Regions from separate parts of the Microbacterium luteolum genome, predicted to be linked through region 1. Evidence: predicted binding sites of a transcription regulator. Region 1 holds the regulator's gene; the other holds the start of a gene.

The links. Region 1 encodes HrcA, which represses chaperone genes, less so after heat shock. Its sites were predicted from a motif close to TTNGCACTCGNNNNNNNCGAGTGCNAA; they were not measured.
Region 2: a site for HrcA is predicted at 2,494-2,520, ahead of groES (co-chaperone GroES). Genes of this name have one in related genera too.

Annotation. Positions count from the first base shown of each region.
Region 1 covers NZ_BAAAUN010000001.1:241,871-248,394, forward strand. The annotation lists gene lepA (translation elongation factor 4) at 1-438, shown strand, start outside; gene ABD648_RS01170 (DUF1990 family protein) at 441-956, shown strand; gene ABD648_RS01175 (GIY-YIG nuclease family protein) at 935-1,390, opposite strand; gene ABD648_RS01180 (DUF1990 domain-containing protein) at 1,590-2,243, shown strand; gene hemW (radical SAM family heme chaperone HemW) at 2,260-3,495, shown strand; gene ABD648_RS01190 (carboxylesterase/lipase family protein) at 3,497-4,918, opposite strand; gene hrcA (heat-inducible transcriptional repressor HrcA) at 5,033-6,064, shown strand; gene dnaJ (molecular chaperone DnaJ) at 6,102-6,524, shown strand, end outside.
Region 2 covers NZ_BAAAUN010000001.1:1,429,537-1,436,060, forward strand. The annotation lists gene ABD648_RS06930 (ABC transporter substrate-binding protein) at 1-887, opposite strand, end outside; gene rarD (EamA family transporter RarD) at 1,032-1,967, opposite strand; gene groES (co-chaperone GroES) at 2,112-2,408, opposite strand; gene ABD648_RS06945 (class I SAM-dependent methyltransferase) at 2,568-3,776, shown strand; gene ABD648_RS06950 (hypothetical protein) at 3,783-5,009, opposite strand; gene ABD648_RS06955 (hypothetical protein) at 4,993-6,051, opposite strand; gene ABD648_RS06960 (hypothetical protein) at 6,056-6,524, opposite strand, start outside.

The DNA of each region.
Region 1 (6,524 bases):
CTCAAGTCGAAGACGCAGGGCTACGCCTCCCTCGACTACGAGCCCTCCGGACAGCAGGAGGCCGACCTCGTGAAGGTCGACATCCTGCTCCAGGGTGAGAAGGTCGACGCCTTCAGCTCGATCGTGCACCGCGAGAAGGCGTACGCGTACGGCACGCTCATGACGGAGCGGCTGCGCAAACTAATCCCTCGTCAGAACTTTGAGGTGCCGATCCAGGCTGCCATCGGCGCCAGGGTCATCGCGCGTGAGACCATCCGTGCACTCCGCAAGGACGTCCTCGCCAAGTGCTACGGCGGTGACATCAGCCGCAAGCGCAAGCTCCTCGAGAAGCAGAAGGAGGGCAAGAAGCGCATGAAGATGGTCGGTCGCGTCGAGGTCCCCCAGGAGGCGTTCATCGCCGCACTCTCGGGTGACGTCGACGGCAAGGACAAGAAGTAGGGATGCCGCTCCCGGCATACGAGCGCGGCCTCACACGTCGGCCGCTCGACACTGTGCCGAGCGGGATGCGCGGCGTGGAGCACTCCACGGTCGTACCGCCGGAGTCCGTCGAAGCCGTGTCCGCGCTGGTCCGGTCCTGGGAGTTCAAGCGGCGTGCGGGGTTCGAGGTTCCGGTCGGCGAACCCGTTCCCGGCGCGGAGGGGGTGCTCGCGAAGCGCCTCCTCGGCATCCGCTTCGTCGAGCCGATCAGGGTGGTGTGGGCCGATGCCCGCGGGTTCGGCTATGAGACGAGGCCGGGGCATCCGATCTACGGCGAGGAGTCCTTCCTGATCGACGAGCACGGCGTGTTCACCGCGCGGTCCGTCTCCCGTCCGGCCACTCTCCTCTGGATGCTGATGGCGCCGGCGGTGCGGCTCCTGCAGCGCCGCACGCACGCGAAGTACGTTCGCATCGTGCAGGCCGCCGCTGATGCGGCGCTTCGGGCCCTTCGACAGGCTCAGGGACCCACGTCCGGCTGAGGTTGTCCTCGGCGCTTCGCGTCCTGGGTCGCTGAGCTTGTCGAAGCGTCGCCGTCTCGTGGGTTCGCGTCCTGGGGCGCTGAGCTTGTCGAAGCGTCGCCGTCTCGTGGGTTCGCGTCCTGGGGCGCTGAGCTTGTCGAAGCGTCGCTGCCTCGCGACCGGGACAGCGCAGGAAGGTCGTGACCTCTCAGCTCGATCAGAGCGATCTTCTTCGCCCGGCTCCAGCCCTGGATCTGCTTCTCGCGGCGGGATGCCGCGTCGACGGTGTCGAACTGCTCGGCATAAGCCAGGACGACCGGACGGCGTCTGCGCGTGAAGTTCGCAGCGTACTGATCGTCATGGTTGTGCTGCCAGACGCGCGACTCGAGTTCGCCGTTCGTGCTTCCCGTGTAGAAGGTGCCGTCATTGCATTTCAGAATGTATTTCCGGGGCATGACTCATCGTGCCGCGCAGCCCGGGTGCCCGGACGGCGTTGTGGATAACGCGTGGCCCTTCGACAGGCTCAGGGACCCAGGGGTATGGGTCCTTCGACAGGCTCAGGCGCCCGGGGGAGCGCGTCACGGGGACAGGGATGTGACCGTATGCGGCGCGTGGGGGGTGATCACTCAGGGAACCCGAAGTAGGCTGGAACTCATGCGGCGCGGGACTTTCCGAGACGACACGGTGGACTATGCGGCCGTGGGTGCGACCCACGCGCCCGATCTGATGCAGTATCCGCCGGAGCGCAGCATCCCGGCAGAGGATTCCTGGCGGATCGGCAGTGGTGCCGAACGCTTCCAGACCGCCGGCGAAGCCCTTCTCTCCTGGACGGCGCAGCGCGCCGCGGGTCTCTCCGTCGACGACCTCCGGCCTGCACCGGGACCGGCGTACGCCGGCGTGAGCTTCGACGCCGAGGGCAATCCGATCGCTCCCAGCAAGCACGACGTCGAGCCTCGCTATGACGCCGAGGGCACGCCGTTCGTCGGCGCGGGCATGACCCTCCACCTGAAGGGGCGCATCGGCGGAATGCGCGCCGATTCCGAACTCCGCGTGATCTCGGTCACCGAGGAGACCCGGCGTATCGGGTTCGTGCTCGGCACCGTCGGCGGATCCGTCGTCAGCGGCGAGGAGTCGTTCGACGTGGAATGGCGCGAGGACAACGATGAGGTGTGGTTCACCGTGCGGGCCTTCGACGCACCGAACTCCCTGCTCTACCGCACCGTCCCCGCCCTGGTGAAGCGGCGTCGGCGCGAGCTGTTCGCCCGCTACCTCCGCGCGATCTCGCCGCTCTACGCGACGCCCGTCTGATGCCGAGACACCACTGATGGCGGGACCGCTCCCGCTCGGAGATCCTGCGCCCTCCGACGGCAGGCTGCCCGACGATCTTCCGATCGACCTCGGTGTGCCGTTCTCGGCCTACCTGCACGTCCCCTTCTGCCGCGTGCGCTGCGGATACTGCGACTTCAACACGTACACGTCGAGCGAGCTGCGAGGTGCCAAGCAGGAGGACTACGCGTCCACGCTGATCGGAGAGATCGACCTCGCCCATCAGGTGCTGAGCCAAGCAGGTGCCCTGCGACCGATGGACACGGTGTTCTTCGGCGGCGGCACGCCGACGCTGCTCCCGGCGGGTGATCTGGCGCGGATGCTGGACGCCGCGGCATCCGCCTTCGGTCTGGTCGAAGGTGCCGAGGTCACGGTCGAGGCCAATCCCGACACGGTGACTCCGGACGTCGCGCGCACTCTCGCGGCCTCCGGCGTCACCCGCCTCTCGATCGGCATGCAGTCCGCGGTGCCGCACGTGCTCGCCGCGCTCGACCGCACTCATCGTCCGGAGAACGTGCGCACGGCGGTCGCCGCCGCGAAGGACGCGGGCCTCGCGGTCAGCGTCGACCTCATCTACGGCGCGCCCGGCGAGTCGCTCGCCGACTGGGAGGCGTCGATCGATGCCGCGCTCGAACTCGACTCGGACCACATCTCCGCCTACGCCCTCATCATCGAGGACGGCACGAAGCTCGCCAGGCAGATCCGGCGGGGAGAGGTTCCGACGCCCGACGACGACCTGCAGGCCGACATGTACGAGCTCGCCGATGCGCGCCTCGCCGCCGCCGGCTTCGACTGGTACGAGGTGAGCAACTGGGCGTGTGCCGCCCACGGCCGGACTGCAGAGCAGAATCGGTCTCGGCACAACCTCGCCTACTGGCGGGGGAGCGACTGGTGGGGCTTCGGGCCCGGTGCGCACAGCCATGTCGCGGGTCTCCGCTGGTGGAACGTGAAGCACCCCGCCGCCTACGCTCAGCGGCTCGCAGCATCCGAATCTCCCGCCGCCGGCACCGAGCGACCCGACGCGGATTCCCGCCTGCTGGAGCGGATCCTGCTGCTCAGCCGCATCCGGGAGGGGATCGCGATCGACGAGGTGAGCCCGGCGAACCGTACGCGGGTGGCCGGGCTCATCGCCGACGGGCTGGTCGATCCGGTCGCGGCCGTGAAGGGCCGCGTCCAGCTGACGCTCCGAGGTCGGCTCATGGCCGACGCGGTGGTGCGCGAGCTGACCGACTGACTCAGGTCGGCAGCAGGTCCAATCCGGTCGTGCGCCGTTGCGGAACCGTCGCGCTGGTCGTGTCGAACACACGGGTCCGGCGCTCCGTGCCGAGCACCGGCCACCCGGGGTCGCCGGTTTTCACGAACGCGACCCACGCCGCATGCATCTCCGCCGCGAGCTCACGTGGCGCGTCCGGGCCGGCGAGGCGCTGCGCCTCGGGGTCGTCGAGCCGGTCGAACACGAATCCGAGCTCGAGCGCGTGCGCCGCTCGGAGGTCGCGCACCGGGCTGTTCCAAGCGAACTCATACACGTACGTCGGCGCGGTCCGCTTCCGAGCGAGACGCGTCAGCGGAGCGCGCAGGAGAACGTCGGTCGCGAGCTGCCCGAAGATCTCGCCGGTCGACGCGTCGGGGAACTCCGCGCGGTACGCCTGCACGGCGGCGCGCGGGATCCGCAGGGCGAGACGGGCCGCGAGGAGCTTGAGCGCGCTGATGCCGTCGAGGGCCGCCGGCGGGAACCACAGCCGGTACTCGTCGGTGTTGCTGCCGATGAGCAGAGGGATGTCGACGTCGGGCAGCACCTCATGCGGGGAACGCGGGAGGCTCTCCGCGTCGATCGCGAACTGGAAGCCGGGTGCTCCGCCCAGCGGGGAGGATCCTGCGGCGTGCTGTCGCCTGGCCTCGAGCAGGCGGTCGGGCGAGATCTCGGCGAAGGCCCCGCGTTCCGGGCGGACACCGAGTCGCTTCGCGAGCTGCACGGAGATGCGGCCGGCCTTGTGCGCCGCCTGCGCCTCGAGCGGTCCGGATTCGATGATCGCGCGCGCGATGAGCGTCCGGGACTGCTCCTTCGCCAGGAGCCCCGCGACGATCGCCCCTCCCGCCGATTCGCCCATCACCGTGATCTGCCCCGGGTCGCCGCCGAACGCCTCGACCTCGCGGTGGACCCAGGCGAGGGCGGCCGCGGCATCCTCCAGACCGAGGTTGCGGGGAGCGCCGTCGAGCACCGAGAAGCCCTCGGACCCCAACCGGTAGTTGATCGACACGAACACGATCCCGGCGCGTGCGAAGGGCATGCCGTCGTACAGCCCGAGCGCCGCCGTGCCGCGTTCGAGCGCGCCGCCGTGGATCCACAGCAGTACCGGCGCGGCGGCGGCATCCTGCGGCGCCCACACGTTCGCGGTGAGGATGTCGTCGCCCTCGATGCGGACGCTGCCGAGGAGTTCGCCGATCGGACCGGGGTACGGCAGCTGCGGTGCGGTGGGGCCGAACTCGGTGGCGTCTCGCACCCCGTCCCACGACGTCGCGGGCTGCGGGGCGCGGAAACGGTTCGCACCGAACGGTGCGGCGGCGTAGGGGATGCCGAGGAAGCGGCGGATGCCGGTCTCGAGAGTTCCGCGGACGGTGCCGCCGGAGAGGGTCGCGGTCGGCGGCGTCGTCGTCATGAGCGCCATCTTAGGGGTGGCCTTTCGGGGCTTACTCGGCTGCGCGGGGTAGGATTGGCACTCGGAACATCAGAGTGCCAGCGAGTGTCCGAGTGCCGGCGGAAGGGGAAGGTGATGGTCTCAGAGCGAGGACTCCAGGTTCTCCGTGCGATCGTGCAGGACTACGTCGAGACCCACGAACCCGTCGGAAGCCGCTCCATCGTCGATCGCTACTCGTTCGGCGTCTCCGCGGCGACCATCCGCAACGACATGGCGCTGCTCGAGGACGAAGAGCTGATCACCGCTCCGCACACCTCCTCGGGGCGGGTGCCCACCGACAAGGGGTACCGCGTCTTCGTCGACCATCTCGCGCAGCTGCGACCGCTCAGCGTCGCCCAGCGCACCGCCATCGAGTCGTTCCTGACGGGCCCCACCGACCTCGACGATCTGATGATCCGCACGGTCCGGGTGCTCACGCAGCTGACCGGGCAGGTCGCGCTCGCGCAGTACCCGTCCTTCGCTCGCGCGCACATCACGCACCTCGAGCTCGTGGCCCTCGCGCCGAATCGCGTGCTGATCGTCCTCGTCACCGACGCGGGGGGCGTCTCGCAGCGGTTGACGCCGTTGCCCGTCGACGTGGACGAGGCCGACACCGCCGTCCTGCGCGCGCGGCTCTCGGCCCTGATCACGGGGCAGGCGGTGAGCGATGCGGCCGAGCGGCTGCAGAACCTCGTCGCCGCCGAGGACCAGACGAAGGACGTCGCGCTGCGCACGCTCGCCGCCGTCGTCATCGAGGAGCTGGGGGAGTTCCGTCAGGAGCGTCTGGTCATGGCGGGAGCCGCGACGCTCGCGCGGCGGGAGCAGGACTTCCGCGGCAGCATCCATCCGATCCTCGAGGCGATCGAGGAGCAGGTCACGCTGCTGCGGCTGATGGGCGAGATGGTGACCGACGAGCAGGGGCTCGGCGCGAGCATCGGCACCGAGAACGAGCCGTTCGGTCTCGGCGAGGCGTCGATCGTCGCCAGCAACTACGCCGCCCCCAGCGGGACGGCGAGGGTCGGTGTGATGGGGCCGACGCGCATGGACTATCCGAGCAATCTCGCGGCGGCGCGGGCGGTCGCCCGCTACCTGTCGCGGATGCTCGACGAGGACGAGGCCGGTCGCTGAGGCGACGGTCACGAGAGACACACGCAGAAAGGCGATCGTGGCGGACCACTATGAGGTTCTCGGGGTGTCCCGAGACGCTTCCACCGACGAGATCAAGAAGGCGTATCGGCGCCTGGCGCGGCAGCTGCACCCGGATGTGAACCCGGGCGACGAGGCCGCAGAGAAGTTCAAGCTCGTCACGCACGCGTACGACGTGCTCAGCGACGACGACTCGCGCCGTCGCTACGACATGGGCGGGGGCGACGGCGCAGCCGGCAACTTCGGCGGCTTCGGCGGTTTCGGGGACATCTTCGAGACGTTCTTCGGCGCGGCACAGGGTGCCGGCCGCGGCGGACGACCGCGTTCTCGTCGCGAACGGGGTCAGGACGCCCTCGTGCGCGTGACGCTCGACCTCGGCGACGTCGTCTTCGGTGCGCACCGCGACATCGAGGTCGACACGGCAGTGCTGTGCGAGACCTGT
Region 2 (6,524 bases), 1.2 Mb from region 1:
GTGCCCTGCGCGCCCTCGAGCGAGAACGAGAAGTTCGTGTCGGGCGAGGAGCCGTAGTCGGACAGGTTGCCGTCGACCAGGTACCACTTGTCCGGCGTGATGCCGGCGTTCTGCAGCAGCGGGGCGATGGTCTTGAACTGGTCGAACGACACGATCGCGACGGCATCCGGGTTGGCTGCCTTGATCGTCTCGACCTGAGCGTCGAACTGACCGTCACCGACGTTGTACGAGGCGTCGGCGACGACCTCGCCACCTGCACCCTCGAACGTCGACTTGATGTTGTCGAACAGACCCGTGCCGTAGGCGTCGTTCTGGTAGATGACACCGAGCGTCTTGTGTCCGTCTTCGGCGATCAGGTTGCCGAGGACCTCGCCCTGCAGCAGGTCGCTGGGCGCGGTGCGGAAGTAGAGGCCCTTGTCGTCCCAGTCGGTGAAGTCAGGACCGGTGTTCGACGCGGAGATCTGCAGGATGCCTGCGCTCACGTTGCCGTCGAGGATCAGGCGGGAGACGCCGGATGCCGCAGCGCCGACGATGGCGGTGACGCCCGCGCCCTGGAGCTTGGTGATCGAGGTCTCGTACGCCTTGGTGTCGGTGTCGCCCTCGTCCTCGGCGGTCAGGTCGATGGTGACGCCGGCGGCGGCCTCGTTGACCTCCGACACGGCGAGTCCGACGCCGGACTCCATGGGCGGGCCGAGGAACGACAGCGAGCCGGTCTGCGGCAGCAGCGAACCGAGCTTGAGCGTCAGGTCGGCTGCGGGCTTGTCTCCACCGCCGTCCGAGGGCTCGGCGTTCGGCGTGCTGCAGCCGGCGATGACGATGGCGGATGCGCTGAGCAGCGCGATCCCCGCGAAGACCTTCGCGCTGCGCGAACCCTTCAATACGTTCATGTTGCTCCCTTGCGTAACTGAGCGCGGATTGTGACCACGATCGGGTGCTCTAACACTAGAGCGTGGGACACGCCGACAGGGGTCGCTCATGTTTCGGTGCGTTAACGATCCGACACCGAGTCCGGTGCGCAGCGGAACCGGGAATCAGAGCGTTTCGGGCTTCGCGACCGCGCGGCCACGTCGGGCGGCCAGGACGAGGTCCACCACGAAGACGACGATCGCGATCCAGACGATGATGAATCCGGCCCATCGCTCCGCCGGCATCGGCTCGCCGAGGACCGCGACGCCGATGATGAACTGCATCACCGGGGTGACGAATTGGATCATGCCGATCACCGTGAGATCGATGCGTCGCGTGCCTGCCGCGAACAGCAGCAGCGGCACCGCCGTGACCACGCCGGCGAACCCGAGCACCAGGGCGTGACCCCAGCCGTTCGCGCCCATCGTGATGCCGGCGGGCGTCTGCGCCACGATGATCAGCTGCACGACGGCGATCGGGATCAGCCAGAACGATTCCAGCGTCAGACCGCTCACCGCGTCGACGGCCGGCCCGATCTTCTTCTTGATCAGCCCGTAGACGCCGAAGGAGGCCGTCAGCGAGAGCGCGATCCACGGGAAGGCGCCGTAGGCGACGACGATCACGACGACCGCGATCGCGGCGATGGCGATGGCCGCCCACTGCAGACGGCGGATGCGCTCCTTCAGCACGAAGACGCCGAGCAGCACCGTGGTGATCGGGTTGATGAAGTAGCCGAGGCTGGTCTCCACGACGTGGCCGGTGAGCGTGCCGAGGACGAACACCTGCCAGTTGACGTAGATGAGGAGTCCGGCCAGCGCCGTCCAGCCGAGCAGCTTCGGCTGCCGGAGGATCACACCGAAGGCCGCCCAGCCGCGGGTCACCGTCAGCAGCAGGAGGCAGAAGACCAGCGACAGCAGCACGCGCCACGCGACGACCTCCCAGGGCCCGGTGGGCACGAGCAGGAGGAAGTAGAGCGGGAGGATCCCCCAGAGAAGGTACGCGCCCCCGGCGTAGGCGACTCCGGCGGTCCGAGTGGCGCGGGTCGTCGTCTCAGGGGGCACTGCACAACCCTATGTCGCGCGGGCGGTGCTCGGCGCCGCAGGGCGACGGTCCGGAGGAGTCCGGCAGAAAACCGACGCCGAGTGGCGGGATGCAGAAGGGGCCCGGATGCCGCAGCATCCGAGCCCCTTCCGAGGAACGCTGGTTCAGCGGACGACGACCGCGAGGACGTCGCGAGCCGACAGGACGAGGTACTCGTCTGCGCCGAACTTCACCTCGGTGCCGCCGTACTTGCTGTACAGGACACGGTCGCCGACGGCGACGTCGATCGGAACGCGGTTGCCGTTGTCATCGATGCGGCCGGGGCCGACGGCGATGACCTCGCCCTCCTGGGGCTTCTCCTTGGCAGTGTCGGGGATGACCAGGCCACTCGCGGTGGTCTGCTCGGCCTCGACCTGCTGGATGACGATGCGGTCCTCGAGCGGCTTGATGGAAACCGACACGGTCTACCTCTTCTTTCTTGACGCTGACACGAAAGACTTGTTCGCACTCTCAACCCGAGAGTGCTAATCCAGTCTAGGCGCTCGGCTGGCACTCATGCAATGCGAGTGCCAGCGCCAGGTCCGTCTCGGCGGCGAGAGCAGGGGAATTAGGCTGAGGTCGTGGAGATGTCCGAGCTGCGTGCCCTGCTGACCCCCGAGGGGCTCGGGCTGCTCGACGAGCTGGGGCCCATCGAATCGACCGCTGAGGTCGCCCGCGCCGTCTCGCGGCTCCGCGCGGCAGGGCACTCCCCCGAACTGGTCTCCGCCGTGGTCGGCCAGGCGCACCTGCGCTTCCGGGCGACGACGAAGTTCGGCGCGTTCGCCGGCCGGATGCTCTTCACCCGCGCCGGGCTCGAGCAGGCGACGAGACTCGCGGTCGCGGCACGGCACGCGCAGCGCATCCGCAGCTCTGGCATCACGCGGGTCTCCGACCTCGGCTGCGGCATCGGCGGAGATGCCCTCGCTTTCGCCGGTGCGGGCCTCGACGTGCTGGCGGTCGACGCCGACGAGGTGACGTCGGTGATCGCCGCCTACAACCTCGCGCCCTTCGGCGATACGGCCGTCGTCCGTCACAGCACCGCGGAGAACGCTCTCGATGCGCCCGGCGAGGAGCACGGCGCCGTGTGGATGGACCCGGCGCGGCGCACTGCGGGGCACAGCGAGACACGACGCGTGTCCTCCGACGACTACTCCCCCTCCCTGGACTGGGCCTTCGACGTCGCCGCGCGGATGCCGACGGGCATCAAGCTCGGACCGGCCCACGACCGCGACGCGCTCCCGTCCGACGGCGAGGCGCAGTGGGTGAGCGCGGACGGCAGCGTGGTCGAGCTGGTGGTGTGGAGCGGCGCGCTCGCGCGGGAAGGCGTGCGCCGGGCTGCCCTCGTGATCCGCGGCGAGCGCTCGCACGAGCTCACCGCGGGAGCCGACGCCGAAGACGCCCCCGTGCGCGAACTCGGCGCCTTCCTGCACGAGCCCGACGGCGCGGTCATCCGTGCGCGGCTCATCGGCGACGTCGCGCGGAGCCTCGACGCCGGGATGCTCGACGAGCACATCGCGTACCTGACGTCGGATGCCGCGCTGACGAGCCCCTTCGTGCAGTCGTTCCGCGTGCGCGAGACCATGCCGGCCACCCCCAAGGCGATCAACGCGGTGCTGAAGGCGAACGGCATCGGCCGACTCGAGATCAAGAAGCGCGGCGTGGACGTCGACCCCGCGGCCTTCCGGAAGAAGCTCGCGTTGCGCGGGGACGCGGAGGCCACCCTGATCCTCGTCCGGGTGGGCGACCAGCGCCGTGCGATCCTCGCCGATCGCGTTCCCGCCCCGGCCTGACGGCCGTCACTCGTCGGAGTCTCCCGGCGCCTCGACCCTGATCGGGTCGCCGGGCGGCGACTCGATGCGCACGGTGTCGCCGGGCGTGATCGGGGAGGAGAACGACGAGTCCCGCGTGATGGTGAGGAACGGGGTCTGGTTCTGCGTGTTCTGCACGCCGATCGTCCAGGAGACGGGGAGCCCGCCGTCGATCCCGTCGACCACCGCGAAGAGCCCGGCACCGGGCAGGTCGAAGGTCGTGCTGCACACCGGGGGCTCGTCGGGGGCATCGATGATCATGCAGTGCTCGAACGACCCGGCGTCGTCGCCATCGGCGAATCGGGATCCCAGCCACACGGGCTGGTCCTGGAAGTAGCCGACGAGCGACAGGCCCATCGAGAACCCCTGCTCGAACAGCTCCGTCGCCCTGGCGCGCTCCTCGCCCTGGAACTGGTTCACCATGGTGACGCTCGGCGTCCACCGCTGGATCGAGACCATGGGCTCGCCGGCCGTCGAGAACAGCATGTAGACGTTCACACTGGTGCCGGAGACGACGGCGGGATCGACGTCCGCATCGCCCGGGTCCGGCACCATTACGAACGTCGACAGTCCGAACGGCCCCACATCGTCGCGATCCTGGCACGAGTCGGAGGACTCCTCCCCCACGTCCATCACCACGCAGACCAGTCGTCCGTCCTCCCTCGTGCCGTACCAGACCAGAGCGTCCTCGTCCTGGCCGACGGCGCGCAGCGTGCCCGGGTCGTACTCGCCCTGGTCATACAGCTCGAGTCGTCTCTGCTGCTGGTCCTCGCTGAGAGGGATGACCTCGGGGCGCTGCCCGAAGAGCGCCCAGCCCGTGCCCACGCCGATCGCGAGCAGCAGAGCGGATGCCGCAGCCACGAGGACCCACCGACGTCGCGGCACCTCGAGCCAGGTCCTCCGCCACCGCTCGCGCCGCGTCTCCGCGCGCGGTTCGACACGTGGTTCGGCAGGCGGTTCGGCGGCAGTCCCCGTCGCGGGGCCGACCTCCCCCGGCACCGGGGCGCGTGGCGGTACGTGCTCCCGATCGATGAGCGCCGGCGGCTCGGCCGCACGTGCCGACGGCTCCGGCGCCGCGGTGGAGACCATCAGGGCCGGCCGCGCGTCCTCGAGGTCGCGCAGTCGCCGCGCCTCGGCATCCGTCAGCCCTCCGTCGCGCGCGTACGCCTTCCGCAGCAGCCGCGACCGCTCCTCGCCTTCAGCCTCCTCCGGCACCGAGCTCACCTCGCTCCCGGGTGATCACGAGGTACGACGGACCGGTCGGCGAGAACTCGTACGTGGTCGCGGCGCCGGTCTGCGGGTCGACGACGTTCAGGACCAGCCCCGCACCCTGTTCGACGATGGTCTGCGGGTCGGCGCAGACCGTCGGTGACGGAGACATGGAGCCGTCGTAGATGAGGCATGTGCCGGGTGAATCGACCTGCATGGCGGTCCAGATCGGCACGTCGCCGTCGTAGCCGGCCACCCAGATCGAGTGCGGATCGAACCCCTCGTCGGCGAGCTTCTCGGCGATGCGCGTCTCGTTCTCGTTCGCATAGATGATTCCGGTGGCTCCCGAGCTGTAGTCGTAGCTGCTGACCGCGACGGCGGGCTCCCCCGACGCGGCGAACAGCACCTGGGCGGTGACCTCGCGCTGCGAGCCGCCGTCGGCGTCGACGATGATCGACCCGACCATGCCGGAACCGGCGACCGCCTCGGTGAGCTGACAGTTCGGAACGGTCGACTCGCCGTCGCCCAGGATCAGGCAGGTGCGCCTGCCCCCGTCCTTCGTCGCGGCCCAGACGACGACGCCCTCCTCGACGGCGAGAGCGCGGACCGACGACGGGTCGTACTCGGCCTCGGCCAGCAGAGCGTTCTGCCACTCCCGCTGCTCGGACGTCAGGGAGACCGCCTCGGAACGGCTCTGACCGAACAGGAGCCATCCGAGGCCGACCCCGCACAGGAGCGTGGCCACCGCGGCGAGCGCGATCCACCGCACGCGCGGTCGCCGTGGAGCGGGAGCGGATGCTGCGGCCGGGGCCTCGTCCACCGGGTCCTGGGCGGTCTGGGCGGTCATCGCGACGGCGGGCTCCGGGGCAGCGGCGGGTTCCGGAGCGACGGGCTCAGCGACCCCGATGACGCGGTCCTCACGGCGCTCGACGGCTCGCGTCTGGAGTGCACGCAGGCGCGCGGCCTCGGCGTGCGAGAGGTCGCCGTCACGCCCGTACGCCCGCGCCTGCAGTGCGCGCATCTCCGCGAGCTCCTCGGCGTCCTGCATCCTGCTATCCGAGCCGCTCGAACTGCATACCGGCCCACACGAGCCAGCCCAGGCTGTAGACCGTCGCGCAGAGCCCGAGCACCAGTGCCCAGCGGCCGATCGCGCGGCTCTCGACCGGGCGGCGCAGCGACATGATCGCGGCGACGACCGAGACGACGGCGACCGGGATGCCCCAGCCGACGAAGAAGGATGTTCCCAGCGCCACGATCGCTGCCAGCAGGGCCCAGGGCGCCAGCCGGGTGTCGTCGATCACGGTGGCGTCCGTCGCGGGCTCCCACTCGGTGTCGTCGACTGCGTCGAGGTCGGGGCCGCTCACGACCACCGGCTCGATGCCGACCGGCCCCGTCGGGAGCTTCGCGTAGCCGTCTCGGCGCGCGCCAGGGATCCTGGTCGCTCCCGCCGGCCGCTCGACCTCGCCGCTGGGCCGCTCGATGCTCGTGCGGGGCGTCGGTGGGGTGCCGTCCGCGTCCGGT